Regions from separate parts of the Neobacillus sp. DHD-1R genome, predicted to be linked through region 2. Evidence: a T-box and tRNA genes for the amino acid it is inferred to sense, from the RefSeq annotation. Region 2 holds a T-box; the other regions hold tRNA genes.
What was found. The T-box of region 2 lies ahead of trpS (tryptophan--tRNA ligase). A T-box ahead of a tRNA ligase gene usually reads a tRNA of that ligase, here a tRNA-Trp.
Positions count from the first base shown of each region.

Region 1 (10,658 bases), 180 kb from region 2:
CAAACAAGCGAATCACAAATGAAAACGCATTGGAATTCACGGACGAATTCTAATGCGTTTTTTTCGTTGGTGCAACAAGCTTATTATAAATTTTTGCAACTTTTCCACATATGAAATCACAAGGTGATTCACAAGGCTGAAATAATTATTGGAGGGTATGTGAAATAGATGTGATTTAAGATGTGCATTATATTGAAAGTTTTGGGCAAAACAAAAAATTGTGTCCATCTGAGTTGTGAAGGACAAAAATCGGTTAGGCAACATGAAAAATGTCCTTCATCCGGGTTATGAAGGACAAAACCCGGTTGGGCAACATGAAAAATGTCCTTCATCCAAGCTATGAAGGATGTGATTTGTCCTGTGAATTCAGTGGCGAAAAAATGTGAGAATGAATCAGTGATTTGACCTGATTTTTACAGTTTTGCACCTCACAAGTGAACCATTACATCTCCTGGCAGTCATTTTTATTGGATATCAAGTTTGTTTTTTTGGATGAACTCCTTCATATACATCCTTCTTGGTCGTTCAAGCATCTTGGCCATTTGCTCTGTCCAGCGATCATTTCTTTCGCCGCCTGTTCTTTGCTCATAGTAAGTGGAAATTAACTGATCATATTCATCCAGCTGCTGATTGAAAAGCTCATCATCCTGCTCATATTCATCTATATGATAAATATGTTCCAGGGGCAGTCTCGGTTTTTGTTCCGTAATCTTACTGGGATAGCCAACTGCAAGTCCAAACAATGGAATAACCCGGTCAGGTATTTTAAGAAGCTGTTTGACCTCTGCTAAGTTATTGCGGATCCCCCCAATATAGCAAATGCCTAACCCCATAGATTCAGCTGCAATCACTGCATTTTGAGCTGCTAAAGACGCGTCAATCAAAGCAACCATAAATTTCTCGGTACTTTCAAGTGAAGAGTTCACATTTGTCTGTTCCTTTTTTCCAATAACGGTATGTCGATACAGATCAGCACAAAAAACAAAAAAATGACCATTCTTTTCCACATAGGGCTGATTTCCACTTAGTTCCGCTAATTTTTTCTTTTTCTGTTGATCCTGAACCCCAATAATAGAATAGGCTTGAATAAAACTAGAGGTTGCCGCTGCTTGTGCACTGGCAACAATGGTTTTTATCTGTTCATCAGTGAGGGGTTTGTCCTCAAAATGACGAATCGAGCGATGATTAAGAATCGTGGAAATAACATCATTCATCGTTTTCCTTCCTTTCTATAAGAGGCCCGCTGCGGAGCCTCTTTTCTTCATTTAAGATTGGGGTAATCCTGCTGGCGTAATGCTTCATAAATAAGAATCGCCGCAGTATTTGATAAATTTAATGAACGAAGATTTTCGTTCATCGGAATTCTTAGGGCTGTTTCTATATTATTTTCAATTACATCCTTCGGAAGACCAGTGGTTTCCCGCCCAAATATAAAGTAATAATCTTTACTTGCGTCACTGTAGTCAAAACTGCTGAATTGCTTTTGTCCAAATTTCGTAATATAGAAAAATGCTCCTCCCGCATTCTTCTCATAAAACTCTTCTAAGGAATCATAATAAATGATATTTACATGTTCCCAATAATCCAAGCCTGCCCTTTTTAACATCTTATCATCTGTTGAAAATCCAAGTGGACGAATTAAATGTAAACTAGTATCCGTGCCTGCACAGGTCCGAGCAATATTTCCGGTATTAGAAGGTATTTGTGGTTGATATAAAACTACATGTATAGACAAAAAACTTCACCTCGTATAAAAACTCTAAAGGCAATTATACCATGCTGACTTATGCTTTCAAGAATCATTCATCAATGATGGAATAAAACTTATATTTGATATTAGGGGTATAAGCGGAGGAATCCTCATATGCCCAGTACCGCATTCGACTATTGTAAGTATGAGCATTAACTAAAGGCATCCCATTAGCATCCTTTCCCGTGACAAGTGTATTATGATTATACCGTCCGTCCCCTTCAAAATCATAGCAAATAACATCACCTAAAAGTAATTGCTCAGGATTACTAACCTCCCTTGCTCTTAAGCCGCTTTTTGAATTCGAAAAATACAATCTTAGTGAATTAGCGATTGCCCAACTGTAACTCCAGTTATTTTTTTGTAACCACCAGCCGGAACCACGATTCGGATAGCCCCGCATCGGTGAGCCTGCCACATGGAGGCATTGTGAAATAAAATTCGTACAATCATTTTCAAATTTTTTATAGGCAGGATTGTAGCTATTCCACCAGCGCTCCGCATATTGAACCGCTTTTAACCGATTATATTGATAGCTTAACCGTTCTTCATGATCAGCTAAAGCAGCTGCTGCCGATTCCGAAATGATCTTTTGTTCAAGGTTCGGAATGATTTCTTCATCCATAACTAATGCATTTTTGTAAAACTTAGCCACCCTTTCTTCCATCTCTTCTTCCATATATAATTTTCCTTTTTGCTTAATTAAATATTGATAATGGGCATGGTACTTTATTGTTTGAAATTCTTCTTCAGTGAACTCTTCAATAATCCTGCCAGCTGCCTTTACTTTCACTATTTCGGCAGACCTTTTTGCTAAGGAAGCTTGTTTCTTTTCTGCCTTTGGGAAAAATAGTCTGTGACTTCTTGTATCGGTTATAAATTGATTTACCCGTTTTTCAAATAAGTCTTGAAGGTACTCACGCATATAGTCTCCACCCCTTTCTTTTCATACATATGAAAGAGGGCTGGATTTCACTATAAAAAAAAGAGCGAAACCGTTAACGGTTCGTTCCTTTTTCGTTAAAAAAGCATAGGCCTTTATCTATTTCTGCTTGGACTTCCCGGTTTTTTTCATATTCTTTAGCCTTTAATAAGGCCGTATGGGCGTTCTTACCACCAATTTTCCCGAGAGCCCATGCTGCTGTTCCTCTTGTGACGATACTTGCCTCATGTTCTAATATATCGATTAAATTGGGGACTACCGTTTCATCTTTAAAATGGGCAAGTGCGATAATGGCATTTCGTTGAATAGGCTTCTTTCCTCTCCATGATCCTGAAACATAACCAAATCTATTTTTAAACTCCCGATTACTTAATTTTAAAATTGGCTTTAATAATGGTTTGGCTACTTCTGGGTCTGGTTCCATTTCTTCATGAACATGAAAGTCGATCCCCTTGTTTACAGGGCAGGCTGTTTGACAGGAATCACAGCCATAAACACGATTGCCAATCTTATCCCTAAATTCTTCCGGTATCAATTCCTTTGTTTGTGTTAAAAAAGAAATACAGCGCTGTGCATTAATTTGACCTCCTCGCACTAATGCACCTGTAGGGCAGGCCTCTAAACACTTTGTACACGTCCCACACTGGTCTTCTATTGGTGTATCAGGTTCTAAAGGGATAGTCGTAATCAATTCACCTAAATATACGTAAGAGCCAAATTCCGGGGTAATGATAGCACAGTTTTTTCCGCTCCAACCAATCCCAGCCCGCTCCGCAACGGCTCGGTCAGACAGTTCTCCTGTATCGACCATTGATTTTACCCTAGCATCAGGTACTTTCTGTTGAATAAACTCTTCCAGCTTTTTCAGCTTTTCTTTAAGAATATGATGATAATCAAGTCCCCACGAGGCCCTGCTAAATATTCCCCTTCTCTCTCCCTTCTGCCCTTTCACTGTTTCCTTCATTTTTGCTGGATAGGCTAAGGCAATAGAAATAATCGAGCGAGGTTCTTCTAGCAGCATTGAAGGAGTGATCCGTTTATCGATATCCGGCTCTTCAAATCCTGATTGATATCCGAGTTCCTGTTGTCTTATTAATCGGTGTTTCAAATCAGTGAATGGATCAGCAGTCGTAAATCCAATCTTATCGATACCAATTTTTTTACTATACGCGATGATTTCTTCTTTTAAAGTAAATGGGTCCATTTGCCACCCTCCTTTCCAATTATTCATATCTATTTAAAGTTGTTAAAATTATTAGTAGCACATTTATTTATGATAAACTATTTTTAATGAATTTTGGAGGTGGAATGGTTGGAAATTCAACTTTCATCAGAAATAATGGAATACATTCCAGACTTTAAACTTGGTGTGATTGAATATAAGGATATTATTGTTGGGGATTCACCACAAATGTTAAAAGGCAGGCTCCAGCTTTTTCAAGAGTCGATCTATTTCGATTTAGAAGATAAACTTGTAACAGATCTTCCTGCTATTAAGGAATGGCGGAGCATTTTTAAAATGATTGGGAAGGATCCAAATCGCTATCGTCCTTCTGCTGAAGCATTGTTTAGAAGAGTACAAAAGCAAAATTATCTTTCTTCCGTTCAAAGTGCAATTGATATTAATAATTTTTTCTCGTTACAATATCAAGTACCCATTGGTATTTATGATCTTGATGCGCTAGAAGGAGATGTCGCTATCCGAATTGGAGAAGAAGGAGAGGAATACATAGGCTTGAATGGAAGGGAAAATTCTTTACAGCGTCTTATCTTGGCTTCTGATCAGAATGGTCCATTCGGTAGTCCGTTTGTTGATTCTGTAAAAAAGCAAGTAACGGTTGAGACCAAAAATGCCTTGCAAATTATTTATTTACGACCAACAACCAATTTAGAAAGTGCTAAAAAGCTTACTGAATCACTTATGAACATGTTTGCACAAATCCATGGAGGAGAAGCTTCCTTCCAAATTCTTCGATGCCAGTAAGTGGCATCGTTTTTATATCCAATAAAATAAAAAAACGCAATGCATCGTTCTCCTATGTAACGATACACTGCGTTAGTTAATATGTATGGAGCGGGTGATGGGAATCGAACCCACTACATCAGCTTGGAAGGCTGAGGTTTTACCAGTAAACTACACCCGCATGTTGTTAACAAACTTATGACGTAATTAATACTACACACATTTCATAAAAAGGTCAAGGAATTTTCGCAAATTTTGTCGATTATTCTCTTTTACTTTTAAGAACATCATTATTAGCAATAACCATTCAAGATACATGTTTATGTCCATATTTTTCACAAAATAACTATTTTAAAAAAGGTCTATTTCACTTAATTTGAAAAGGGAGATGGGATGGTGGATACACCGAATGGTTACAGCCAGCCGCTAATCTTTAGAGGGATATGCGGCTGGCTGTGAATTTATTTTCCCATATGCGTATGAGCGTTTTTCATGGAACTGTTTTTCATATTCTTTTTCATAGCCTTCACTAGGAAACCGCCTTTAAATCTTCGCGGTTCATACGAAATTATGAAAGCCTTAGGGTCATATTGTTCAATAAAATGCATGACTTCCGTTTCAACATTCCGCTTTGTCAGTATTTCTAATTGGTACCTTTTGCTATCACGGCCGCTCCCTTCATAGATGGTCACTCCTAGTCCCTTATTTCTTAACGCTTCAATTAATTCTTCATTTTGGTCCATTAAATTAACATATAACGTAGTGTATCCAATTGCTAATTTATTTTCAATTCGTGTTCCAAGGTAAAGCCCCACACCAAAGCCAACGGCATAAATAATTTTTTCAGTGAGGCTTTGATTACCGGAAAATATGATGGATAAGCTAAAGATCGAGATTAATGTTTCTAATATACCAAGTAGTGAAGCTGCTAAACTCATATTTTTTACTAAAAAGATCGTCCGTAGAGTCATAATCGGGACATATACCAGTTGAAGTATGAAAATCACAAGAAGATTTAAAAACATAATGAACTCCTTTTTTATTGGTGTGTAAAACTGCTTGTTGATTTCCTTTCCAGGTGCACCAATCAACAGGATTTCGCCTTTCTATAATCACAGAAATGATTGTTAAACAGTCAATCAGGCACCTGTTTCAATCTTTGGCATATGCTGCGGTTCTACACCGCTGAACGCATTGCTAATATTTTCCCAGGCCTGCTGTGTTTCTATGAAATCGTTATAATGCTTTTTCACATTGCGGTGATAGTTTTCCAGTTCGGCAGCTATCTTCATGAAATCGTTTCTGCCAAAATACTCACAGATTTTTGGCAGAGTTGCGGCCAGCTGTTCACGCATCTCTTTAATTCTTTCCTCGTATCTCTTAGAATCCGTAATATATAACCATAGCGGTTTATAACGGATCCAGCCGATACACGCCTTGTAAAAACGCTGAATAACTTCTTCACAGTCGGCTTGAATGTAATCTAATTTCGTTGGCAGCACTCCATCTAACAAGGTCTTGTACGTTGAAAAACCGTCGTGGAAGGTATAGCATGGCACACGCAGCACTTTTCGGTCATGAAGACAGGTTCCTAAAAAGGTATCTTCTCCGCGGGCGTTAGGAGGATTGTAAAAAGGATTGACACGCTCTAGGTCTGTTAAATTAATACAAAGATTAGAGCCGGAAATAAATTTAGAATGGTTGACTTCCTCCACTTCCTCGGCATTCCCATTTACAAGCACTCTCGTGTCAGCATAAGTAACACCGCCGTTTTCCATCACCGATTTAATTGTATCCCAATTGACAATGTCGTTACTGATGGCCTGAATGAAAGTCTGAAAATCAGATTCCTTTAAGCTATCATTAAATCTGATATATGGAATAGGAGAGATGTATCCGCAGTGGTGGCCGTTCGTAATATCGGCGTGCTGAATATGTTTTAAATGAGTGTCCAGCCCTCGCTGGCCGCTCCAGATAGCTGTTCCGCTATTAGTAACAGCTAGAGGATATTCATCGTCATCTAAGAATATCAGGTAATCAATTCCTTCTTTTATTGCCATATATTGAATGATATTGCGTTTGCCGGCATATCCTCTGCCGAAAATAAGCTTTGCCTGTCTTTCATTAATAATCCCCTGCTTGATTAACTGGCTGATTTCTGTCTGCATTTTTTCATTTCCAATAAAGCAGGTACCGTCAACTAGCTCTAGTAATTCTGAACTGATATTCGTATAGTCTGTAGGCTTTGTATTGTGGTATTTTAAATCGTAGGCAACAAACAAGTTTAAAGATACCTTTTCATTGGAGATTAATTCAGATTCCCTCCAATTAAAAATATATGTTTTTAAAACCTGCTTGAAGTGTTTACGGCCTGTTGCAAAGCCAATACCTACTTTAATTTCCTTTTCCATAGTAATCCCCTCTTCTTTATCTAGTTTATAAAAAAACATACAAGGTTTTACCGTATCTCTATCTCCGTTTATAGAGATACCAGTTTCTATGTAAAATTGAATTATAAGCTGAAACGTTCTTTCTTCTAAATCGTTTGTTGTAAGAACGTTCTCAACCCTTAACGGTTCCAAAATGAAGAACTTGAATAAAATTCAGAAAACTAAATGCTTACCATCGACAAGTTCCCGACTATTTGGGAATTTTCGGACGGTGCCAGATACCTTTTGTTTATGTGTACCCGATTATTAATAAATTCAAACAGGGGATTTTTTTAAAAAAAGAGCTAGGGGTTCCTATTTGATCAATCTACCGGATAACATCTTTAATAGACATAGCTTATTGTTTATCATTAGTATTAAATATATAAAAAGAAGGCCACTCATGAAGAGCGACCTTCTGCTACACTGATTGCCATTTTTCAACGAAAAGAAAGAAAGAAAAATTAGGCCTAACAAACTAAAAGTTGTAATTTCAAATAAAAAAAGATTGAAGGACATTAAGATAAATAAAAAAACGTTTCTTACATAATGTAAGAAACGTTTTTTTCATCGCATTGGCAAGCGATGATTGTATACCGGTGGTCGGGGTCGAACCGACACTCCTCACGGAACACGATTTTGAGTCGTGCGCGTCTGCCAATTCCGCCACACCGGCGTATTAAGATGTTTTTTAAAGCAATGCCGAGGACCGGAATCGAACCGGTACGGTAGTCACCTACCGCAGGATTTTAAGTCCTGTGCGTCTGCCAGTTCCGCCACCCCGGCGTAATTAAAATGAACTGGACTTATCAATACTACAAAAAGTATTATGGAGGCGGCAACCGGATTCGAACCGGTGGTAAAGGTTTTGCAGACCTCTGCCTTACCACTTGGCTATGCCGCCATATATTTTGGAGCGGAAGACGGGATTCGAACCCGCGACCCCCACCTTGGCAAGGTGATGTTCTACCACTGAACTACTTCCGCATTTTGGCTGGGCTAGCTGGATTTGAACCAACGCATGTCGCAGTCAAAGTGCGATGCCTTACCGCTTGGCTATAGCCCAATAAAATATATTAGATCTATATTCAAGATGAATATATATGGGGCGGCTGATGGGAATCGAACCCACGAATGCCTGAACCACAATCAGGTGCGTTAACCACTTCGCCACAACCGCCATTATAAAATTAATTGGCAGGGGTAGTAGGAATTGAACCCACACCAAAGGTTTTGGAGACCTTCGTTCTACCTTTAAACTATACCCCTAAAGATGGTGGAGGGGGACGGATTCGAACCGCCGAACCCGGAGGGAGCGGATTTACAGTCCGCCGCGTTTAGCCACTTCGCTACCCCTCCACATATATAATATACAATTGCCAGCTTATGGTGCCGGCGAGAGGACTTGAACCCCCAACCTACTGATTACGATTCAGTTGCTCTACCAGTTGAGCTACACCGGCATTCTTTTAAATTTATGGTGGCTCAGGACGGAATCGAACCGCCGACACAAGGATTTTCAGTCCTTTGCTCTACCGACTGAGCTACTGAGCCAACATGTTATTCTTACCTACAATGAAATGGCGGTCTGGACGGGACTCGAACCCGCGACCTCCTGCGTGACAGGCAGGCATTCTAACCAACTGAACTACCAGACCAAATTGCGGGGACAGGATTTGAACCTGTGACCTTCGGGTTATGAGCCCGACGAGCTACCGGACTGCTCCACCCCGCGACAATAATAATAAAACTATGGTGGAGGATGACGGGATCGAACCGCCGACCCTCTGCTTGTAAGGCAGATGCTCTCCCAGCTGAGCTAATCCTCCATTATGGTGACCCCTACGGGACTCGAACCCGTGTTACCTCCGTGAAAGGGAGGTGTCTTAACCGCTTGACCAAGGGGCCATATTGTAAAAATAATTATGGAGGAGAGCAAGGGATTTGAACCCTTGAGACAGGGTTACCCGCCTACACGATTTCCAATCGTGCTCCTTCGGCCACTCGGACAGCTCTCCATAAAAATGGCTCCGCAGGTAGGACTCGAACCTACGACCGATCGGTTAACAGCCGATAGCTCTACCACTGAGCTACTGCGGAATAATATGATTACAGCCTGGCAACGTCCTACTCTCACAGGGACGCGTGTCCCAACTACCATCGGCGCTGAGAAGCTTAACTTCCGTGTTCGGTATGGGAACGGGTGTGACCTTCTCGCCTTAATTACCAGACTATTTATTCGACACTATTTTATTATAATGTCTTTTTTATATTTTTCAAGAGGAAAATTTATTTTTTTCATTCCCTCAAAACTAAATAATCTAGAAGAAGTGTGGTAAAACTCAAGTTCGCTTTAAAAATTGTCCAGCTGCGGCTCCTAACTTCTCGGCCGTTTCGATCCGTCCCTTCAAATCCAAAACCAGGATTTGCAGTGCCGGCTCTCCAACGTCTGTCGAAGTTGACCAGTCGCCTTCGCTTTTCTATTTGGTTAAGTCCTCGAACGATTAGTATCAGTCAGCTCCACATGTCGCCACGCTTCCACCTCTGACCTATCAACCTGATCATCTTTCAGGGTTCTTACTAGCTTGACGCTATGGGAAATCTCATCTTGAGGGGGGCTTCATGCTTAGATGCTTTCAGCACTTATCCCGTCCGCACATAGCTACCCAGCGATGCCTTTGGCAAGACAACTGGTACACCAGCGGTGCGTCCATCCCGGTCCTCTCGTACTAAGGACAGCTCCTCTCAAATTTCCTGCGCCCACGACGGATAGGGACCGAACTGTCTCACGACGTTCTGAACCCAGCTCGCGTACCGCTTTAATGGGCGAACAGCCCAACCCTTGGGACCGACTACAGCCCCAGGATGCGATGAGCCGACATCGAGGTGCCAAACCTCCCCGTCGATGTGGACTCTTGGGGGAGATAAGCCTGTTATCCCCGGGGTAGCTTTTATCCGTTGAGCGATGGCCCTTCCATGCGGAACCACCGGATCACTAAGCCCGACTTTCGTCCCTGCTCGACTTGTAGGTCTCGCAGTCAAGCTCCCTTGTGCCTTTACACTCTACGAATGATTTCCAACCATTCTGAGGGAACCTTTGGGCGCCTCCGTTACTCTTTAGGAGGCGACCGCCCCAGTCAAACTGCCCACCTGACACTGTCTCCCACCCCGATCAGGGGTGCGGGTTAGAATTTCAATACAGCCAGGGTAGTATCCCACCGACGCCTCCACCGAAGCTAGCGCTCCGGCTTCTCAGGCTCCTACCTATCCTGTACAAGCTGTACCAAAATTCAATATCAGGCTACAGTAAAGCTCCACGGGGTCTTTCCGTCCTGTCGCGGGTAACCTGCATCTTCACAGGTACTATAATTTCACCGAGTCTCTCGTTGAGACAGTGCCCAGATCGTTACGCCTTTCGTGCGGGTCGGAACTTACCCGACAAGGAATTTCGCTACCTTAGGACCGTTATAGTTACGGCCGCCGTTTACTGGGGCTTCGATTCAGAGCTTCGCCTGCGCTAACCCCTCCTCTTAACCTTCCAGCACCGGGCAGGCGTCAGCCCCTATACTTCGC
Region 1 is NZ_CM173232.1:1,318,140-1,328,797, reverse strand. It holds gene nfsA (oxygen-insensitive NADPH nitroreductase) at 465-1,214, opposite strand; gene trmL (tRNA (uridine(34)/cytosine(34)/5-carboxymethylaminomethyluridine(34)-2'-O)-methyltransferase TrmL) at 1,262-1,735, opposite strand; gene AC3ANL_RS06305 (amidase domain-containing protein) at 1,800-2,675, opposite strand; gene queG (tRNA epoxyqueuosine(34) reductase QueG) at 2,749-3,897, opposite strand; gene AC3ANL_RS06295 (B3/B4 domain-containing protein) at 4,006-4,677, shown strand; tRNA gene AC3ANL_RS06290 (tRNA-Gly) at 4,764-4,837, opposite strand; gene AC3ANL_RS06285 (DUF2179 domain-containing protein) at 5,118-5,681, opposite strand; gene AC3ANL_RS06280 (hypothetical protein) at 5,796-7,067, opposite strand; tRNA gene AC3ANL_RS06275 (tRNA-Leu) at 7,680-7,761, opposite strand; tRNA gene AC3ANL_RS06270 (tRNA-Leu) at 7,786-7,871, opposite strand; tRNA gene AC3ANL_RS06265 (tRNA-Cys) at 7,916-7,989, opposite strand; tRNA gene AC3ANL_RS06260 (tRNA-Gly) at 7,998-8,072, opposite strand; tRNA gene AC3ANL_RS06255 (tRNA-Gln) at 8,077-8,151, opposite strand; tRNA gene AC3ANL_RS06250 (tRNA-His) at 8,190-8,265, opposite strand; tRNA gene AC3ANL_RS06245 (tRNA-Trp) at 8,281-8,354, opposite strand; tRNA gene AC3ANL_RS06240 (tRNA-Tyr) at 8,360-8,444, opposite strand; tRNA gene AC3ANL_RS06235 (tRNA-Thr) at 8,473-8,548, opposite strand; tRNA gene AC3ANL_RS06230 (tRNA-Phe) at 8,564-8,639, opposite strand; tRNA gene AC3ANL_RS06225 (tRNA-Asp) at 8,667-8,743, opposite strand; tRNA gene AC3ANL_RS06220 (tRNA-Met) at 8,747-8,820, opposite strand; tRNA gene AC3ANL_RS06215 (tRNA-Val) at 8,839-8,914, opposite strand; tRNA gene AC3ANL_RS06210 (tRNA-Glu) at 8,919-8,993, opposite strand; tRNA gene AC3ANL_RS06205 (tRNA-Ser) at 9,012-9,103, opposite strand; tRNA gene AC3ANL_RS06200 (tRNA-Asn) at 9,111-9,185, opposite strand; rRNA gene rrf (5S ribosomal RNA) at 9,200-9,316, opposite strand; rRNA gene AC3ANL_RS06190 (23S ribosomal RNA) at 9,570-10,658, opposite strand, start outside.
Region 1: it encodes a tRNA-Trp, which carries the amino acid that the T-box ahead of trpS (tryptophan--tRNA ligase) is inferred to sense. The anticodon was not compared.

Region 2 (10,658 bases):
GTCTTTAAAACCATCGAGTAAACATTGGCTAGGGACGGATAAAGCAGGCCGAGACGTGTTCACAAGGCTGCTTTATGGCGGACGAATCTCTTTATTAGTTGGATTAAGCTGTACCTTATTTGTTATTTTCATTGGGACATTAATCGGTTCTATCTCTGGATATTTTGGTGGTGTAGTCGATAATATATTAATGAGATTTACAGATTTTATTTTAAACTTTCCTTTTTTGGTGTTTGTCATCGTCCTAAACACGATTCTATTTGGGAAGGTAAATGGGCTATGGGTATTAATAGGAACCATTAGCATCCTAAGCTGGGGTGGAATTGCTAGGATTGTCCGCAGTAAAATATTGGTGGAAAAAGAGAATGAATATATAACTGCTGCCTTTTCTATTGGTAGTTCACCGGCTAAAATTATTGTTAAACACATATTACCCAACATTTTATCAACAATTATCGTTCAAGCAACGATAACCTTTGCGACTATGCTTGTTGCTGAGACTGGTCTAAGCTTTTTAGGATTTGGTGTTCCTCAGGAAATACCAAGCTGGGGAAATATGTTGAATTCAGCAAACGAACCGGACGTACTGCAATTTAAGCTTTGGATTTGGGTACCTCCAGCCTTAATTATTACGCTCACAATCTTATCTATTAACTTTATCGGTGAAGGTTTAAAAGATGCCTTTCATCCTAAATCAAGAAGATAAACATCTACCATATGAATTTGGTAGATGTTTTTTTGCGAGGGATTACTTTTAAGGGATACATAAATAATTCATTTCACCCATAATTATTAATATAGAGACAAGTTAACAACCAGAATTAGTTCATAAACGGATTTGGAGCAAAATATATATAAAGGAATAATTTAACTAAGGTCTGCCCATACTGATTGACAAACAGTTTCTTGAAGTGAGGGGTTGTGCAATGTTGTATCTTCATGATGTTTGGGTAAATTGGTTCGAGGGTGAAGAAAACGGGTATAATGTATGCCATTTTCATGAATGGCGTAAGGATGATGGAGTGGAGCTCTTAGATCAGGCACCACTTATTAAAGTCGAGCCGCTTCTATTTAACTATATTGAAAATGATCTGCTAGAGCTGCCACAACAGCTTCTAGATGATATTTATCAAAAAGCCTATTTAAGGAAAAACCATGAAAGAATTCAGCTTGACTATTGCTTTGTTGTTACAGATGGAGTGGGAATATTAGCAGTTGATACAATCGGCTATAATATTCCAATTCGAAAAAGCAGATTAATCCCTAGGCAGGAACAGCTTGTCTATGAAATGATAAGTCAGCATGAAGCCCAACAATATCATTTTTATGCCCAGCCTAAAAGCAAGGATTATCATATTCTTTCTCCAGAACCAGACCTGATGAGAGGATTAACAAGAAAGGAACGGCAGTTAAAACAATTGTTATTTATGGCCCTTGACCAATTGCTCGCGTCTAATAATGAAGCAGAAGTACGTTACTGGTATACAGAATGGTGCCCAGAGCAATATTCAATGATTCAAGAAATGAATTTTGAAGATGCGTGGGAACAACTATTCAAAGAAACAAAGTATGGCTGGTCCAAGCACCATGAAACATTCTGTGAAAATTTAATTAAAGGGCAGCCGTTTTTCGAAAAACTTTGGGAAATGGAGCATGGCCCTAAAGTAAACTAAAAGCCTGACCCAAAAGGTGAACTGCCCCGTAAATGTTAGACACCATTCTAACGTTTACGGGGGTTTTTTTATGGCCAAATTTACAGTTGAAGAAAGAATACAAATTGTTTTACGGTATTTACATGGGATCGAATCTATCAAGGCGATTGCGCAGGAGGCAAAGGTATCCCTTAGTATTGTGAGTGGATGGATTCGACTTTATGAACAACAAGGTATAGAAGCTTTTCAAAAAAAATATACAAGCTACTCTCTACAGTTTAAAATGGATGTACTGAATTATATGAACGAAACGGGTACATCATCTTACGATGCAGCGGCTATATTCAATATTTCATCTCCTAGACTAATTCGAAATTGGAGAAGTAAATTTGAACAAGGTGGAATTGGTGCCCTAGAACAGAAGAAAAAGGGGCGTCCACCAGTGAAAAAGAAGGCAAAGAAAATCGATTCAAAAAGAACAATACCTGCAGAAGGGTCAGTCGAAGCACTACAAGAGAAAATCTCCCGATTAGAAATGGAAAATGCTTACCTAAAAAAGTTGAATGCTTTAGTTCAAATGCAGGAAAAATTACAAACAAAATCAAAGCGAAAGTAATTTTTGAACTAAAGTATCAGTATGAAGTCGTGGATTTAGTTGAAGTCGCTGACATTCCACGTAGTACGTATTATTATTGGGAAAAACGATTAAATCAAGCTGATAAATATGCCGAAGTAAAAGAAGCTATCAAAGTGATTTTCCATGAACACAAAGGTCGTTATGGTTACCGTCGTATAGCGAAAGAACTTGAGAAAAAAGGATTTCATCACGATCCGAAAACGATCAATCGTTTAATGAATGAAATCGGCCTAAAATGCCTGGTACGAATGAAAAAGTATCGTTCTTATAAAGGAAATGTAGGAAAAATCGCTCCAAACCTATTAAACCGCGATTTTTCTGCCGAGAAACTGAATCAAAAATGGGTAACCGATGTTACAGAATTCCACCTATTCGGTGAGAAACGTTACCTCTCACCAGTACTTGATTTATGTAACGGAGAAATAATCGCTTATACTGTGATGAAACGACCTGTTTATAAATTAGTTGGCGATATGTTAAATCAAGCGATAGAGCGTCTTCAACCTGGGGACCAAGTAATTCTCCATTCAGATCAAGGATGGCATTATCAAATGAAGCAGTATCAAAAAACATTAGAACAGCACCAGATTACGCAAAGTATGTCTCGCAAGGGGAATTGTTTGGACAATGCAGTTATTGAAAATTTCTTTGGCTTATTAAAGTCTGAACTTCTTTATCTACAGGAGTTTGATAGTATTGAGCATTTTGAAAAAGAATTAGAAGACTATATTCACTATTATAATCACAAACGAATAAAGGCAAAATTAAAAGACCTAAGTCCGGTAGAATACCGAGCTCAGGTCCTCAATGTAGCCTAAAATATTTGTCTAACTTTATTGGTTCAGTTCAAAGGTATGTTATTCATACCTTTTGGGATCAGGCTTTTATTTTTAGAGTTACGGGCGCTTCCGCTTTTCTTTTAAGATAAATAAGTATAAAAATCTTTGAGAATTGTCCAGCTCCAGCGCCCTAGCGGCTAGTGTCCTTCGCTCTCCGCCCTACGATAAGTCAAGCACGAATGCGCCTCCGGCTCTTCGTGTTTCCTTTATCTCAGTTGGAGCGCTCCAGGCCATACGCCGCTGAACAGGGCGCTTCCGCTTTTCTTATTTTCTGCCAAGACCCATGGCATTTTCCATTTTCTTTAATGTTCTATTGGCCACTTGGTTAGCTTTTTCCGCACCTTCATCCAAAATGCGGTCGAGTTCGGTGGATTCCAGCAAATTGTAGTACTTTTCCTGAATAGGTTGTAAAAAGTTTACAACTACTTCGGCTAAATCACCTTTAAAATCTCCATATCCTTTCCCTGCATACATTCCTTCAAGCTCAGAAATGGTCTTTTCATCCAAGATAGAATAGATAGAGAGCAAATTAGATACGCCAGGCTTATTAACAGGATCGAATTTAACAATGCCTTCTGAATCGGTAACTGCACTTTTTATTTTTTTCACAATTTGATTTGGCTCATCTAATGGAGTGATAAACGCCTTTTTATTTGGATCCGATTTACTCATTTTTTTCGTTGGTTCTTGAAGTGACATAATTCTTGCACCAACCTTTGGCAGGCTTATTTCTGGAATGGTAAGAATGTCGTTATATTTCTTGTTAAATCTTTCTGCCAAATCTCGTGTTAATTCCATATGTTGCTTTTGATCTTCACCAACAGGAACAAGGTCGGTATTATACAATAAAATATCCGCTGCCATTAATGGCGGATAGGTTAACAAGCTTGCAGAAACTGCCTCTTTTCCTGTAGATTTATCTTTAAACTGAGTCATTCTTTCTAATTCCCCAATATACGAAATACATTGCATCAACCAGCCTGCCTGTGCATGGGCAGGTACTTCTGATTGAATAAACAATGTTGCCTTTTCTGGGTCAATTCCTACAGCAAGATATAACGCCGCTAAGCTGCGAATGTTTTTCCGAAGTGTAAGCGGCTCTTGGGGTACTGTGATGGCATGCTGGTCTACAATGCAAAAGAAGCAGTTGTATTCGTTTTGTAATTCCACGAATTGTTTCATGGCCCCAATATAGTTCCCAAGAGTAATGGTTCCACTTGGTTGAATTCCTGAAAAAATTGTTTTCATGTTCATATCCTCCTAAAAATATATAAAAAAAACCACTCATCCCCAAAAATCAATAGGGACGAATGGTTCGCGGTACCACCCTAAATTACTCAAAACGAGTCACTCAGTGTAGATGAGAATGTCTTAAAAGGATTGAACCTTTTGTTATTAGAAATCCTCATCCAAGCCCTTTTAACGCAAGGAAAACGTCTACTCCTACTAATAATCATTAGGGATTCAGTTCAGGTAGAAGCTCCAAAGTCCATTCCGTATCTCTTCGTGTTTGTTTGCACCACCCACAAACTCTCTGAATCGAAAAATAAATACGTACTATTCTTTATCATTGCTCAACTTTTTGATTACTCACATTATAATGGATTGTTATATTTAATTTCAAGTGTCCTACATATAATAGACGAGAAGGGCAATAATCATACATAATCCATTTAAAAGGCCATGGATGAGAAACGGTTTTCCTTGGAGTGTAATTAATTCGGATAATCCGGGGATTTCCTCGAATCTCCGCTTGTCTTTTCCTCTAGAAAAGGCGAGATTAAAGGATTTAGACATGACATCATAAAACCCGCTCTGAATGGTATAAAGAAGTAGTGCAGATAATAAACAGGCAGCTGTCACGTAAAAAGATATATCAATATAACTATTAAGGGTAATTTTGTGTTTGAAAAAAAATAAAAAAATGAAAATTGCTAGCTGAGACAAAATAAAAACGAGAAGATTTCTCTTAAGTTGAAAATTCACAAAATAGCCTCCAAACCTTGATTTATAAAGGTATACTTAACAAAAAAATTGCGAAAAATACTTTATAAATAAAAATTATAACACAGCTTTTTGTAACAAATAGGTAAAAATTGTTTCAAACTTGTAAATTAAATAGAAAAAAGTCATGTACAATTTGTTTAAAATATGTATAATAGAGAATGTAGTAATTTTTCAGAATAATAGAAAAGGGAGGTCTACAAGTGAAGAAATCAAAACTTTCACTACTTTTAGTTCTATCACTAGTTCTTAGCATGTTCCTTGCAGCATGTTCCGGCGGTGGTAAAACAGACACAGGCAAAACTGATGACAAAAATAAGGCTGGTACTGAAAAAGCACTTGCTGATAAGCAAGAACTTAATGTTCTTGAGTCTGCTGAAATTCCAACAATGGACAGCGTTATGGCACAAGATGTAATGAGCTTCACAACTTTAAATGCTGTAAACGAAGGCCTTTATCGTTTGGATCAAGACCAAAAAGTAATCCCTGGTGTCGCAGATGGGATGCCAACTTATAATGATGACAAAACTGTTTTAACAATTAAATTAAAAGACGCAAAATGGTCAAACGGTGACCCAGTTACTGCAAATGACTTTGTATATGCATGGCAACGTGTTATCGATCCAAAAGTTGCTGCTCCATATGGTCCGTACTTCATGGAAGGCAAAATCTTAAACGCATCTGAGATTGTTGCTGGAAAAGCAAAACTGGAAGACTTAGGAATTAAAGCTAAAGACGAGAAAACATTGGAAATCACGCTAGTAAGAGCTCTTCCATATATCGAATCTTACTTAACATTCCCATTGTTCTATCCACAAAACCAAAAGTATGTTGAAGCACAAGGTGCAGACTATGCAAAAGATGCTTCACACGTTTTATACAATGGTCCATTTAAAATGACTAAATGGGATGGCCCAACAGCTACTGAATGGGTATTAGAAAAAAATGCTGATTATTGGGATGCAAAATCCACAACTCTAGCAAAGATTAATTTCAACGTTTCTAAAGATCCACAAGCTTCTGCAAATGCGTACACTGCAGGTGAAGCTGATATTACACCAAAGCTTGCTCAAGCTGCGATCCTTTCTCAATTTGAAGGTGCAGATGATCTATTACGTTACCAAGAGCCATCAATCTGGTGGTTAAAAATGAACGAAAAGAATCCAGCATTGAAAAATGTTAACATCCGTAAAGCAATTGCTCTATCTGTTGACAAAAAAGCTTTAGTAGAAGACGTATTAGCAAACGGCTCAGTCGCTGCTGATTACTTAGTACCAAAAGGTTTCTCTTACTTAGATGGAAAAGATTTCCGTGATACTGCTGGAACATACTTAAGCTCTAACAAAGAAGAAGCTAAAAAACTTTGGGAAAAAGGACTTGCCGAAACAGGACTTAAGGAAGTATCATTTACTTACGTCGGTCAAGATACAGAAACTTCAAAAGTTACAGATGCTTTCATTAAAGATCAGTTAGAGAAAAACCTACCTGGCTTAAAGATTACAATCGAAGCAGTTCCTTTCAAAATTCGTATTGCTCGTGAAGATGCGGAAGATTATGATTTGTTAATGGGTGGTTGGGGACCTGACTATGCAGACCCAATGACTTACATGGATCTATGGGTAACTGGCGGCGGACAAAACCATATGAGCTATGGTAATCCGGAATTTGATAAGTTAATCAAGGCAGCTAACGAAGATCTTGTTGCTAAACCACAAGACCGTTGGAAAGCTCTTCAAGATGCAGAAAAAATATTGTTGGAAGATGATGCTGCTATCGCACCACTTTACCAACGTTCTGTAAATATCTTGATCAATCCAAAAGTTAAAGGTTTTGCACACCATGCATTTGGTCCTGACTATAGTTACCAGTGGATTAAAATCACAAAATAGTAACTATAACTAATCAAATAGAAAGAGAGTATATATTCACATATACTCTCTTTTTACCTGTATCGGAATTGTCGTAAAATGTCGAAAATTTAACCAATTAGGAGGTGTAGGCATGGCAAAATATATATTAAAACGTGTTGGCTATATGATCGTTACCCTTTTTATTGTAACAACACTTACTTTTTTCCTCATGAAGCTAATTCCAGGTAGCCCTTTTAACAATTTCGAAAAGCTCACTGAAGTTCAACGTCAGATTTTACTGGATAAATACGGCTTAGACGAACCCGTGCCTGTTCAATATTTTCATTATATGATGAATCTGGTAAAAGGTGACCTTGGAATCTCCTTTCAATTTGACAATACCCCAGTAACAGAACTTATTGCAAACCGGATTGGGCCATCTGCACAATTAGGATTGCAAGCTATGATTGTCGGTGCAATTTTAGGTATATTCTTGGGCGTTATTGCTGCACTAAAGCAAAATACTTGGTTAGACTATGGTTCAACCTTTGTAGCTGTAGTGGGTAAATCAGTACCTTCTTTTATTTTTGCTGGATTGCTTCAGTATTATATTTCTGTAAAATTGGGCTGGCTTCCAGTTATGCTATGGAAAGGACCTGAGTATACGATACTGCCTACCATTGCTTTAGCCATGTTTCCTATATCAATTGCAGCTCGGTTTATGCGAACTGAAATGATAGAGGTTTTAGGTTCTGATTATATAACATTGGCAAGAGCAAAGGGTGCAAGCCGTTGGCAAATTAGTCTTAAACATGCGATGAGGAATGCTTTAATTCCTGTTGTAACGGTTATGGGACCATTAGCAGTTAGTTTAATGACTGGTTCGCTAGTTATAGAGCAAATTTTCGGAATCCCTGGATTAGGTGAACAATTCGTAAAATCCATTAATATGAACGACTACCCCGTTATCATGGGAACAAATATTTTATTTGCCGTATTATTTGTAGTGGTTATTTTAATTGTTGATATTCTTTATGGAATCATCGACCCACGTATTCGTGTATCGGGGGGAGGATCTAAATGAGCAAGAAAGACACAGCAATCTCACAGGATATGTTTGCACCTATTCATATTGACCCATCAAAGAGTGAAAAAATTTCTAAACCGAGCTTAAACTTTTGGCAGGATTCATGGCTGCGGGTTCGGAAGAACAAAGGTGCAGTGGTTAGCTTAGTGATTCTTGCAATCATGCTTATAATGGCTTTTGTCGGTCCTTTAATGACCCCTTATGCTTACGATACGCAAGACACTAAACATAATAATCTGCCTCCACGTATTCAAGGTTTGGAGAATGTGCATTGGCTGCCATTTGATGGGACACTGCAAAGAAGAGATGGCCAAGAATATAATGCATATGAAGTACGTAAAGTTGATGCCTATTATTGGTTTGGAACGGATAATTTAGGCCGAGATCAATTCGCACGTGTTTGGAAAGGTACACAAGTATCATTATTTATTGCCTTCATGGCAGCAATAGTGGATATGGCGATTGGTGTTGCCTATGGAGCGATTTCCGGCTATTTAGGCGGCCGAACGGACAGTGTCATGCAGCGGATTATCGAAGTTATTGTTGGTATTCCTAACTTAATTGTGGTAGTTTTGATGATTCTCGTGTTAAAGCCAGGGATCATTCCAATTATTATTGCCTTGACCATTACTGGTTGGACTAGTATGGCAAGGGTTGTTCGTGCACAAATATTAAAATTCAAAGGGCAAGAATTTGTTTTGGCTGCTAAAACATTAGGGGCATCAGATTCTTCGATTATTTTTAAACATATGATTCCGAACATGTTCGGTGTCATTATTATTAATACGATGTTTTCTATCCCAAGTGCTATTTTCTTCGAAGCGTTTTTAAGCTTTATTGGTTTAGGCTTACAAGAACCTCATGCATCATTAGGAACATTGGTTAATACTGGATTCAAATCGATGATTGCATTTCCATATCAAATGATTATTCCATCTATTATGATTGCCGTCATTATGGTTTGCTTTAACCTGGTAGCGGACGGATTACGAGATGCATTGGATCCAAAAATGCGTGATTAGAGGGCAGGTGAATGACAATGGATAAAGTTTTAGAAGTGAAGGATTTGAAAATATCGTTTCATACATTTTCTGGAGAAGTACAAGCGATTCGCGGTGTAAGCTTTGATTTATATAATGGAGAAACACTAGCGATTGTTGGTGAATCCGGTTCCGGTAAGTCTGTTACAACAAAATCAATTATGCGTTTACTTCCTGAGCACAATTCAGAAATTAAAAGTGGTCAAATACTTTTCGAAGGAAAAGATTTAACGAAGTTAAAAGATAAAGAGATGCAGAAGATTCGTGGTAAAGATATTTCTATGATATTCCAGGATCCGATGACCTCCTTAAATCCGACTATGAAAATTGGCAATCAAATTATGGAGCCGCTGATTAAGCACCAAAATATGAGCAAACACGCTGCCAGAGAAAGGGCAGTCGATTTATTAAAGCTTGTTGGTATTCCTAAACCTGAAATTCGCGTTGATCAATACCCACATCAATTCTCAGGTGGGATGAGACAAAGGGTTGTTATTGCTATTGCTTTGGCGTGTAATCCTAAAGTCCTCATTGCAGATGAGCCAACAACGGCTCTTGACGTTACCATACAAGCGCAAATTCTTGAATTAATGAAGGATTTACAGAAGAAAATTGATACTTCCATTATTTTTATTACACATGACCTAGGTGTAGTAGCAAATGTGGCTGACCGTGTTGCTGTCATGTATGGCGGGAAAATTGTTGAAATTGGAACAGCGGATGAAATCTTCTATAATCCACAGCATCCATATACATGGGGCCTAATCAGTTCAATGCCGGATATGGATACGGAAGATGAGGAGTTGTTCTCAATCCCGGGAACACCACCTGATTTATTGGATCCGCCAAAAGGTGATGCATTTGCACCACGTAACCCTTATGTTATGAAGATTGACTTAGAGCAGGAACCTCCTTTCTTTAAGGTATCTGATACACATTATGCTGCTACATGGTTGTTACATCCTGATGCACCGAAGGTTGAGCCTCCTGAAGCAGTAAAAAGACGTCAAAATCAATATGCAACAGGCACAGTGGGAGCAGCCAGTGGTTCTGCAAGGTTGGACAAAGATAAATTCCCTGGGACAAAGGAGGGAAAATAGATGGCTGAAAGACAGAAATTACTTGAAATAAAAAATCTAAAGCAATATTTTAATCCTGGCAAACCGAATGAAGTAAAAGCAGTTGATAATGTCTCCTTCGATATCTATAAAGGTGAAGTTATGGGACTAGTTGGGGAGTCAGGCTGTGGTAAATCCACTACCGGAAGAACCATCATCCGTTTATATGATGCAACCGGTGGAGAGGTTTTATATGACGGAGTGGACGTTCATGGAAAGAAAACGAAAAAGCAATTAAAAGAATTTAATCGAAAAATGCAAATGATTTTCCAAGATCCCTATGCATCGCTTAATCCAAGATTAAAAATTGCTGATGTTATTGCCGAGGGAATTGATATTCATGGATTGGCAAAAACAAAGCAAGAACGGATGGAACAAGTATATCAACTTTTAGAAACAGTTGGATTAAATAGAGAACATGCTAATCGCTA
Region 2 is NZ_CM173232.1:1,498,713-1,509,370, forward strand. It holds gene opp4C (oligopeptide ABC transporter permease) at 1-706, shown strand, start outside; gene AC3ANL_RS07140 (DUF3603 family protein) at 927-1,673, shown strand; partial or broken gene AC3ANL_RS07145 (helix-turn-helix domain-containing protein) at 1,744-2,136, shown strand; partial or broken gene AC3ANL_RS07150 (IS3 family transposase) at 2,112-3,107, shown strand; gene trpS (tryptophan--tRNA ligase) at 3,393-4,376, opposite strand; T-box leader at 4,428-4,708, opposite strand; gene AC3ANL_RS07160 (DUF3899 domain-containing protein) at 4,758-5,114, opposite strand; gene AC3ANL_RS07165 (peptide ABC transporter substrate-binding protein) at 5,336-7,021, shown strand; gene opp3b (oligopeptide ABC transporter permease) at 7,134-8,066, shown strand; gene opp3C (oligopeptide ABC transporter permease) at 8,063-9,091, shown strand; gene AC3ANL_RS07180 (ABC transporter ATP-binding protein) at 9,109-10,209, shown strand; gene AC3ANL_RS07185 (ABC transporter ATP-binding protein) at 10,210-10,658, shown strand, end outside.

Region 3 (10,658 bases), 1.7 Mb from region 2:
TACGAGTAAAAACTCACTTTGGCAACAGCTCCTTTAAGAATGAAGTACTCCTGTATTTTTTCCAATATAAAAATGATCTAAACCATTGTTAATTTCTTTCTAGAATAACTTTTATAAGATAATAGATTAAATGAAAGAAAGACATTTTCGTATTCTTAAAAAGTTAGTAAAAACTAGTTGACGAATATGCTCATGGATAGTATTATTATCAATGTCGCTTCTGAGTTTTAAGATGTATTTACAAATTTACTCATTAAAAATATTCAAAAAGAAGTTGACGTTGGACATTTATTATGGTAATATAATAAATGTCGCTAATTGCTAGATTGGTAGATGGAAAATTAATTTGTTCTTTGAAAACTAAACAAACAAAAGCGTCAACAAACAATAAATTATTAGTTTCTTTTTGAAACTAAGCCAACGTAACATTTATGAGCTATATCAACTTTCTTGGAGAGTTTGATCCTGGCTCAGGACGAACGCTGGCGGCGTGCCTAATACATGCAAGTCGAGCGGATCAATAGGAGCTTGCTCCTATTGATTAGCGGCGGACGGGTGAGTAACACGTGGGCAACCTGCCTGTAAGACTGGGATAACACCGGGAAACCGGTGCTAATACCGGATAATCTTTTTCCTCACATGAGGAAAAACTGAAAGTCGGTTTCGGCTGACACTTACAGATGGGCCCGCGGCGCATTAGCTAGTTGGTGAGGTAACGGCTCACCAAGGCGACGATGCGTAGCCGACCTGAGAGGGTGATCGGCCACACTGGGACTGAGACACGGCCCAGACTCCTACGGGAGGCAGCAGTAGGGAATCTTCCACAATGGACGAAAGTCTGATGGAGCAACGCCGCGTGAGCGATGAAGGCCTTCGGGTCGTAAAGCTCTGTTGTTAGGGAAGAACAAGTATCGGAGTAACTGCCGGTACCTTGACGGTACCTAACCAGAAAGCCACGGCTAACTACGTGCCAGCAGCCGCGGTAATACGTAGGTGGCAAGCGTTGTCCGGAATTATTGGGCGTAAAGCGCGCGCAGGCGGTCCTTTAAGTCTGATGTGAAAGCCCACGGCTCAACCGTGGAGGGTCATTGGAAACTGGGGGACTTGAGTGCAGAAGAGGAAAGCGGAATTCCACGTGTAGCGGTGAAATGCGTAGAGATGTGGAGGAACACCAGTGGCGAAGGCGGCTTTCTGGTCTGTAACTGACGCTGAGGCGCGAAAGCGTGGGGAGCAAACAGGATTAGATACCCTGGTAGTCCACGCCGTAAACGATGAGTGCTAAGTGTTAGGGGGTTTCCGCCCCTTAGTGCTGCAGCTAACGCATTAAGCACTCCGCCTGGGGAGTACGGCCGCAAGGCTGAAACTCAAAGGAATTGACGGGGGCCCGCACAAGCGGTGGAGCATGTGGTTTAATTCGAAGCAACGCGAAGAACCTTACCAGGTCTTGACATCCTCTGACACTCCTAGAGATAGGACGTTCCCCTTCGGGGGACAGAGTGACAGGTGGTGCATGGTTGTCGTCAGCTCGTGTCGTGAGATGTTGGGTTAAGTCCCGCAACGAGCGCAACCCTTGTTCTTAGTTGCCAGCATTCAGTTGGGCACTCTAAGGAGACTGCCGGTGACAAACCGGAGGAAGGTGGGGATGACGTCAAATCATCATGCCCCTTATGACCTGGGCTACACACGTGCTACAATGGATGGTACAAAGGGCAGCAAAGCCGCGAGGCCTAGCCAATCCCATAAAACCATTCTCAGTTCGGATTGTAGGCTGCAACTCGCCTACATGAAGCCGGAATCGCTAGTAATCGCGGATCAGCATGCCGCGGTGAATACGTTCCCGGGCCTTGTACACACCGCCCGTCACACCACGAGAGTTTGTAACACCCGAAGTCGGTGGGGTAACCGTAAGGAGCCAGCCGCCTAAGGTGGGACAGATGATTGGGGTGAAGTCGTAACAAGGTAGCCGTATCGGAAGGTGCGGCTGGATCACCTCCTTTCTAAGGATAATGCAGTCCTTACGGACTGATAAGAAGTTGACCGCTTTTTGTTTGTTTAGTTTTGAGAGTACAATCTCTCAAAAACATTCGTTCTTTGAAAACTAGATAATCGTAAGAAGAAGCAAGTGAAACATCGAGTAATCGCCATTTTAGTTTTCTCTCTTATTTAATAAGAGAAACAAACCTTTTAGGTTAAGTTAGAAAGGGCGCACGGTGAATGCCTTGGCACTAGGAGCCGATGAAGGACGGGACTAACACCGATATGCTTCGGGGAGCTGTAAGTAAGCTTTGATCCGGAGATTTCCGAATGGGGAAACCCACTGCTCGTAATGGAGTAGTATCTTTACCTGAATACATAGGGTATGGATGGCATACCCGGGGAACTGAAACATCTAAGTACCCGGAGGAAGAGAAAGCAAACGCGATTCCCTGAGTAGCGGCGAGCGAAACGGGACATAGCCCAAACCAAGAGGCTTGCCTCTTGGGGTTGTAGGACACTCAACATGGAGTTACAAAGGAACGGGGTAGATGAAGCGATCTGGAAAGGTCCGTCATAGAAGGTAAAAACCCTGTAGTTGAAACTTCGTTCCCTCCTGAGTGGATCCTGAGTACGGCCGGACACGAGAAATCCGGTCGGAAGCAGGGAGGACCATCTCCCAAGGCTAAATACTCCCTAGTGACCGATAGTGAACCAGTACCGTGAGGGAAAGGTGAAAAGCACCCCGGAAGGGGAGTGAAATAGTTCCTGAAACCGTGTGCCTACAAGTAGTCAGAGCCCGTTCATGGGTGATGGCGTGCCTTTTGTAGAATGAACCGGCGAGTTACGATCCCATGCAAGGTTAAGTTGAAAAGACGGAGCCGCAGCGAAAGCGAGTCTGAATAGGGCGAATGAGTATGTGGTCGTAGACCCGAAACCAGGTGATCTACCCATGTCCAGGGTGAAGTCCAGGTAACACTGGATGGAGGCCCGAACCCACGCACGTTGAAAAGTGCGGGGATGAGGTGTGGGTAGCGGAGAAATTCCAATCGAACTTGGAGATAGCTGGTTCTCTCCGAAATAGCTTTAGGGCTAGCCTCACGTAGTAAGAGTCTTGGAGGTAGAGCACTGTTTGGACTAGGGGCCCTCATCGGGTTACCGAATTCAGACAAACTCCGAATGCCAAAGACTTATCCGTGGGAGTCAGACTGCGAGTGATAAGATCCGTAGTCAAAAGGGAAACAGCCCAGACCACCAGCTAAGGTCCCAAAGTATACGTTAAGTGGAAAAGGATGTGGAGTTGCTTAGACAACCAGGATGTTGGCTTAGAAGCAGCCACCATTTAAAGAGTGCGTAATAGCTCACTGGTCGAGTGACTCTGCGCCGAAAATGTACCGGGGCTAAACGTATCACCGAAGCTGTGGATTGACATCAACGATGTCAGTGGTAGGAGAGCGTTCTAAGGGCGTTGAAGCTAGACCGTAAGGACTGGTGGAGCGCTTAGAAGTGAGAATGCCGGTATGAGTAGCGAAAGATGAGTGAGAATCTCATCCACCGAATGCCTAAGGTTTCCTGAGGAAGGCTCGTCCGCTCAGGGTTAGTCGGGACCTAAGCCGAGGCCGAAAGGCGTAGGCGATGGACAACAGGTTGATATTCCTGTACCACCTCTTTATCGTTTGAGTGATGGGGGGACGCAGGAGGATAGGGTAAGCGCGCTGTTGGATATGCGCGTCTAAGCAGTTAGGCTGGTAAGTAGGAAAATCCGCTTACCGTGAAGGCTGAGCTGTGACAGCGAGGGAAATTTAGTACCGAAGTTCCTGATTCCACACTGCCAAGAAAAGCCTCTAGCGAGATAAAAGGTGCCCGTACCGCAAACCGACACAGGTAGGCGAGGAGAGAATCCTAAGGTGAGCGAGAGAACTCTCGTTAAGGAACTCGGCAAAATGACCCCGTAACTTCGGGAGAAGGGGTGCTCTTTGGGGTGAATAGCCTCGAAGAGCCGCAGTGAATAGGCCCAGGCGACTGTTTAGCAAAAACACAGGTCTCTGCGAAGCCGCAAGGCGAAGTATAGGGGCTGACGCCTGCCCGGTGCTGGAAGGTTAAGAGGAGGGGTTAGCCTTAAAAGCGAAGCTCTGAATCGAAGCCCCAGTAAACGGCGGCCGTAACTATAACGGTCCTAAGGTAGCGAAATTCCTTGTCGGGTAAGTTCCGACCCGCACGAAAGGCGTAACGATCTGGGCACTGTCTCAACGAGAGACTCGGTGAAATTATAGTACCTGTGAAGATGCAGGTTACCCGCGACAGGACGGAAAGACCCCGTGGAGCTTTACTGTAGCCTGATATTGAATTTTGGTACAGCTTGTACAGGATAGGTAGGAGCCTGAGAAGCCGGAGCGCTAGCTTCGGTGGAGGCGTCGGTGGGATACTACCCTGGCTGTATTGAAATTCTAACCCGCACCCCTGATCGGGGTGGGAGACAGTGTCAGGTGGGCAGTTTGACTGGGGCGGTCGCCTCCTAAAGAGTAACGGAGGCGCCCAAAGGTTCCCTCAGAATGGTTGGAAATCATTCGTAGAGTGTAAAGGCACAAGGGAGCTTGACTGCGAGACCTACAAGTCGAGCAGGGACGAAAGTCGGGCTTAGTGATCCGGTGGTTCCGCATGGAAGGGCCATCGCTCAACGGATAAAAGCTACCCCGGGGATAACAGGCTTATCTCCCCCAAGAGTCCACATCGACGGGGAGGTTTGGCACCTCGATGTCGGCTCATCGCATCCTGGGGCTGTAGTCGGTCCCAAGGGTTGGGCTGTTCGCCCATTAAAGCGGTACGCGAGCTGGGTTCAGAACGTCGTGAGACAGTTCGGTCCCTATCCGTCGTGGGCGCAGGAAATTTGAGAGGAGCTGTCCTTAGTACGAGAGGACCGGGATGGACGCACCGCTGGTGTACCAGTTGTCTTGCCAAAGGCATCGCTGGGTAGCTATGTGCGGACGGGATAAGTGCTGAAAGCATCTAAGCATGAAGCCCCCCTCAAGATGAGATTTCCCATAGCGTCAAGCTAGTAAGAACCCTGAAAGATGATCAGGTTGATAGGTCAGAGGTGGAAGCGTGGCGACATGTGGAGCTGACTGATACTAATCGTTCGAGGACTTAACCAAATAGAAAAGCGGAGGCGACTGGTCAACTTCGACAGACGTTGGAGAGCCGGCACTGCAAATCCTGATTTTGGATTTGAAGGGACGGATCGAAACGGCCGAGAAGTTAGGAGCCGCAGCTGGACAATTTTTAAAGCGAACTTAAGTTTTACCACTTCTTCTGAATTATCTAGTTTTGAGAGAACGATCTCTCTAATTTTATAGTCTGGTAATTAAGGCGAGAAGGTCACACCCGTTCCCATACCGAACACGGAAGTTAAGCTTCTCAGCGCCGATGGTAGTTGGGACACGCGTCCCTGTGAGAGTAGGACGTTGCCAGGCTGTTATTTATGGAGGATTAGCTCAGCTGGGAGAGCATCTGCCTTACAAGCAGAGGGTCGGCGGTTCGATCCCGTCATCCTCCACCATACTATATTTTCAATCAATATGCCGGGGTAGCTCAATTGGTAGAGCAACTGACTTGTAATCAGTAGGTTGGGGGTTCAAGTCCTCTCGCCGGCACCATGCTTTTTACTTAATTGAATATGCGGGTGTGGCGGAATTGGCAGACGCACCAGACTTAGGATCTGGCGCCGCAAGGCGTGGGGGTTCGACTCCCTTCACCCGCACCAAAGTTTTTTGCGGAAGTAGTTCAGTGGTAGAACATCACCTTGCCAAGGTGGGGGTCGCGGGTTCGAATCCCGTCTTCCGCTCCAATAGTGCCGGGGTGGCGGAACTGGCAGACGCACAGGACTTAAAATCCTGCGGTAGGTGACTACCGTACCGGTTCGATTCCGGTCCTCGGCACCATTACAATAAATTTATATGCGCCCTTAGCTCAGCTGGATAGAGTGTTTGACTACGAATCAAAAGGTCGGGAGTTCGAATCTCTCAGGGCGCATTTTTACGGGAAGTAGCTCAGCTTGGTAGAGCACTTGGTTTGGGACCAAGGGGTCGCAGGTTCGAATCCTGTCTTCCCGACCATTCAATTCATGCCATTATGGGGTCTTAGCTCAGCTGGGAGAGCGCCTGCTTTGCACGCAGGAGGTCAGGGGTTCGATCCCCCTAGACTCCACCAAACATTTTAAAATTTATTTTATGGCGGTGTAGCTCAGCTGGCTAGAGCGTACGGTTCATACCCGTAAGGTCGGGGGTTCGATCCCCTCCGCCGCTACTTAAACACAATTAACCTTTTTATAAAATGGAGGAATACCCAAGTCTGGCTGAAGGGATCGGTCTTGAAAACCGACAGGCGGGTCATACCGCGCGGGGGTTCGAATCCCTCTTCCTCCTCCAGTTTTAATTCTCTTTTATATGTGGAGGGGTAGCGAAGTGGCTAAACGCGGCGGACTGTAAATCCGCTCCCTCCGGGTTCGGCGGTTCGAATCCGTCCCCCTCCACCACAAATAGGGGCATAGTTTAAAGGTAGAACAAAGGTCTCCAAAACCTTTGGTGTGGGTTCGATTCCTGCTGCCCCTGCCAAATTTTTTCTTCATAAATTCCTGATTGTACTATGGGATTTTTATTTAATATTTGCCGATGTGGCGGAATTGGCAGACGCGCACGACTCAAAATCGTGTTCCGTGAGGAGTGTCGGTTCGACCCCGACCATCGGTATCAAATAATTCGAAATAGAAAACAGACTTTAACTATTATGTTGGAGTCTGTTTTATTTTTATATGCCCGATGAGTGGTGCAAAAGTATACATTTCCCCAAGAATGTATCAGTACGAGTTGAAGTGAATATTATCAATTAGCTGATCCTCTCTGCGATAAGCTGGAAGTTGACTAAATTAAAGATTAATGATCATTTTCTAGAATTTTGCATGATTGAAATTTTCCTGAGAGGGAATTTAATTAGTACATCATGTAAAGGAGATAATCGCTCATGGAAAAACGAATCATAGGTGTTTATGAAACTGAAAAACAGGCACAGACAGCGGTAGAGGATTTACATAGGAAGGGCTACAACTTTGAGCAGATCTCTATTCTAGCAAAAAATATCGAAGGATTGGAATCGAATGGTGACCAAGTGAAACTTAAAGAAACGGAAGGAATCATTGCAGGGGCAACGGCTGGTGGAATAATCGGATTGGCTGGTTTTTTCGTAGGAATGAGTGCCCTAGCACTTCCTGGCATCGGTCCAATAATAGCGGCAGGTCCGTTATTATTAACCCTGGGTGGAGCTGTATCTGGTGCTGCTGCCAAAGCCGGCGGTTTAACCGGGGCCTTACAGGAGATTGGATTGGATGAAGAAGAAGCTCGCCAATATGAAGAAGATGTGAAAAAAGGGAAAATTCTCATCGTAGTCGCAGAATAATTCCGAAATAAAGGATGCTTAGTCATTTATACGTTTGGTAATAAAACAATAATTATTATAAGAAGTTCAATAAATTGTTCTCTCTGATGGATTCAATACATTATTCTAAATAATTGTGTTAACTATTGATGTTTTAATATTTTTAAAAATATCAGATTTTAAAATATCCTGTTCCTTGAGGAGTGTCGGTTCGACCCCGGCCACCGGTATCAGGGAATTGTTACAAAAAGGCTTTCAACTAATATGTTGAAGGCCTTTTTGTTTTTTTTAAGTCGCCTTCGCTTGAAGGAAAAGGCCCAACCTATCGTAGTTTGGGCTTGGAATAAATTGCTATTCTGAAACCTTTTGGAAAACAATTTCTTTTTCAGCTTCCGTAAACATCCGCTCTGCCATTGGGTAAAGGACCTGTTCTTCTTTCATGAAATGCTGTAAAAGAATATTGACCGCATTATTAATAAGATTTGCATTTTTAATCATGTCATCTATTGAACTTTCTTTAGGGGTTTTAGTATTTATAAAAAATTCATTGATCAATTCTCTTGCCTGTTCGTGTTCAGCTTCCATTACAGCTATTGGACCTCCATGTTGGCCAATGTATTTTTCCATCATCCGAAATAAGATATCTTCTTCACGGACTGAATGAAACTCTAGGTTTCTGAAAAACTCTTTTACTTCCTGAATTAATTGTTCAAAAGCAGTACCTTGCTCGTCCTCAACTTTATTACATAAGGAAATTAAAAGTTCCATATTGTTTCTTAATGGGTGATGTTCACTTATTAATTTATTTAAGCCCTCGGAAAGGGCAGTTGGACCCTTACCAAATAATCCTTGCATATCAAAATCTCCTCTCGAATTTTACTCTTTTAAGTATATAAAAAAGATGGAATTTATATTGTGATTCAAATCACTATAAAATTTAAACATAATTTTTATAAAAGAAACAAAATCCCGTCTCATGCAACGGGATTTTGTTTGTTTATATAATTCAGAATATTAAAATTTTAATTAATTGTGATGTTTTATTCAAATTATTGTACCGATTTAATATTAAATGTTATATACTATATACAAATAAGTATAACACATTTATAATAAATACATAGAATATAACATATTAAGGTGATTAAGGGGGTGGTAATGATTAAACTTACCAAGCGTCAGGACGAAATCCTGGATATTGTTAAAGAAAATGGACCGATAACGGGGAAAGAGATTGCAGAAAAGCTTTCACTATCACGAGCAGCGTTAAGACCTGATCTTGCCATCTTAACTATGTCAGGAAATTTAGATGCGAGACCAAGAGTAGGATATTTTTATAATGAAAAATTTCCTAATAAGCATCAAGCGGAAAAATACCTTCATCAGAAGGTCAATGATTATAAGGCCCTTCCAATTGTGGTGGGAAAATCAACCTCGGTTTATGATGCAATTGTTCAGTTATTTTTAGAGGATGTTGGAACACTTTACGCTGTTGATGCTGACGGCCATTTAACAGGGGTGATTTCTAGAAAGGATTTGCTCAGAGCATCACTAGGAAATCAAAATCTTCATGATCTGCCTGTAAGTGTCATAATGACGAGAATGCCGAATATCATCACGATTAATCCAGAAGAAACTTTGCTTGAAGCTGCAAAAAAAATGATTCACAACCACATTGACTCTTTACCGGTTGTAAAGAATGTGGACGGGCAAACAAATACATATTTGCTAGTGGGTCGCATTACGAAAACAACGATAACACGAGCATATTTAGAAATTATGGATGAAAAATCAAACTAAGAGGAGTGGCTGAAATTTTGGTAAAGAAAGAAGTTGTCTATGTGGTATCTGACTCAGTAGGGGAAACGGCTGAGTTTGTTGTAAAAGCAGTGGCAACACAATTTAATGGCGGCCATGTTGATATTCGCCGTAATTCTTATGTGGATGACCTTGAAGATATTGAAGATGTCATCTTGTTAGCCAAAGACGCTCATTCGATTATTGCTTATACGATTGTTATTCCAGCATTAAAAGAATATCTAGATCGAAGAGCTGCTGAAGAAGGAATTTTGGCAGTAGATTTACTAAGTCCGTTGATGAATGCTTTTACCACTAAATTTAATAAGGTGCCCCATCACCAACCTGGTTTGATGCGAAAACTGGATGAAGAATACTTCCGAAAAATTGAAGCGATTGAATTTGCCGTTAAATATGATGATGGACGCGACCCAAGAGGAATTACCAAGGCTGACATCGTTTTAATTGGTGTATCTCGGACCTCGAAGACACCACTATCGATGTACTTAGCCCATAAACGCTTTAAGGTAGCCAATGTTCCTTTAGTTCCTGAGGTACAGCCGCCAGACGAATTGTTTCAAATACCAAGAAAGAATTGCATTGGATTAATCATTTCTCCTGATAAATTAAATGAAATTCGTAAGGAGCGTCTGAAAGCATTGGGGCTAGCTTCACAGGCCAATTATGCCAGCTTTGAGCGGATTTTAAAAGAATTAGATCATGCTGAAAAAATTATGAAAAGAGTTGGCTGTCCTGTCATTGATGTATCAAATAAGGCAGTAGAAGAAACGGCCGGCTTAATTTTAGAAGTGTTAAAAAAAGAGAGGAGCTTTTAAACTATGGATAAATTTGTGTACTTATTTCATGAGGGTAATAGTAATATGAGAGATTTACTTGGAGGAAAAGGGGCAAATCTAGCAGAAATGACACGTATCGGTCTGCCAGTCCCATATGGATTCACCATCACTACCCAAGCTTGCAATGCTTACTATGAAACTAGTAAAACCATTCCAGCCATAGTAGAAAAACAAACCTTAGAAGCCCTGACCCGTTTAGAAGAAAAGATGGGTAAAAAATTAGGCGATCCGCAAAATCCATTGCTGGTTTCCGTTCGTTCCGGTTCCGTTTTTTCCATGCCTGGTATGATGGATACCATTTTGAACCTAGGAATGAATGATGAAACAGTTGTGGGTATGGCTAAATTAACGAATAATCCTCGGTTCTCTTATGATTCTTACCGCCGTTTTATTCAAATGTTTAGTAATGTGGTCCTTGAAATTGATACCTACTATTTTGAACAATTTTTAGAAGAAACTCGCGAACATAAGGGTTATTCCTCTGACCCTGAAATGACATCAGAAGACTGGAAGGAAGTTATAGTTGGTTATAAAGGAATTGTTAAAAAACATACAAGAAAAGATTTTCCACAAGATCCAAAAGAACAGCTGTTCCTTGCTATA
Region 3 is NZ_CM173232.1:3,207,837-3,218,494, reverse strand. It holds gene AC3ANL_RS15625 (hypothetical protein) at 1-17, opposite strand, end outside; rRNA gene AC3ANL_RS15620 (16S ribosomal RNA) at 448-1,997, shown strand; rRNA gene AC3ANL_RS15615 (23S ribosomal RNA) at 2,188-5,126, shown strand; rRNA gene rrf (5S ribosomal RNA) at 5,328-5,444, shown strand; tRNA gene AC3ANL_RS15605 (tRNA-Val) at 5,455-5,530, shown strand; tRNA gene AC3ANL_RS15600 (tRNA-Thr) at 5,552-5,627, shown strand; tRNA gene AC3ANL_RS15595 (tRNA-Leu) at 5,650-5,734, shown strand; tRNA gene AC3ANL_RS15590 (tRNA-Gly) at 5,744-5,818, shown strand; tRNA gene AC3ANL_RS15585 (tRNA-Leu) at 5,824-5,912, shown strand; tRNA gene AC3ANL_RS15580 (tRNA-Arg) at 5,930-6,003, shown strand; tRNA gene AC3ANL_RS15575 (tRNA-Pro) at 6,010-6,086, shown strand; tRNA gene AC3ANL_RS15570 (tRNA-Ala) at 6,105-6,180, shown strand; tRNA gene AC3ANL_RS15565 (tRNA-Met) at 6,203-6,276, shown strand; tRNA gene AC3ANL_RS15560 (tRNA-Ser) at 6,306-6,398, shown strand; tRNA gene AC3ANL_RS15555 (tRNA-Tyr) at 6,421-6,505, shown strand; tRNA gene AC3ANL_RS15550 (tRNA-Trp) at 6,511-6,584, shown strand; tRNA gene AC3ANL_RS15545 (tRNA-Leu) at 6,638-6,719, shown strand; gene AC3ANL_RS15540 (general stress protein) at 6,991-7,422, shown strand; gene AC3ANL_RS15535 (hemerythrin domain-containing protein) at 7,753-8,256, opposite strand; gene ccpN (transcriptional regulator CcpN) at 8,560-9,201, shown strand; gene AC3ANL_RS15525 (pyruvate, water dikinase regulatory protein) at 9,219-10,034, shown strand; gene ppdK (pyruvate, phosphate dikinase) at 10,038-10,658, shown strand, end outside.
Region 3: it encodes a tRNA-Trp, which carries the amino acid that the T-box ahead of trpS (tryptophan--tRNA ligase) is inferred to sense. The anticodon was not compared.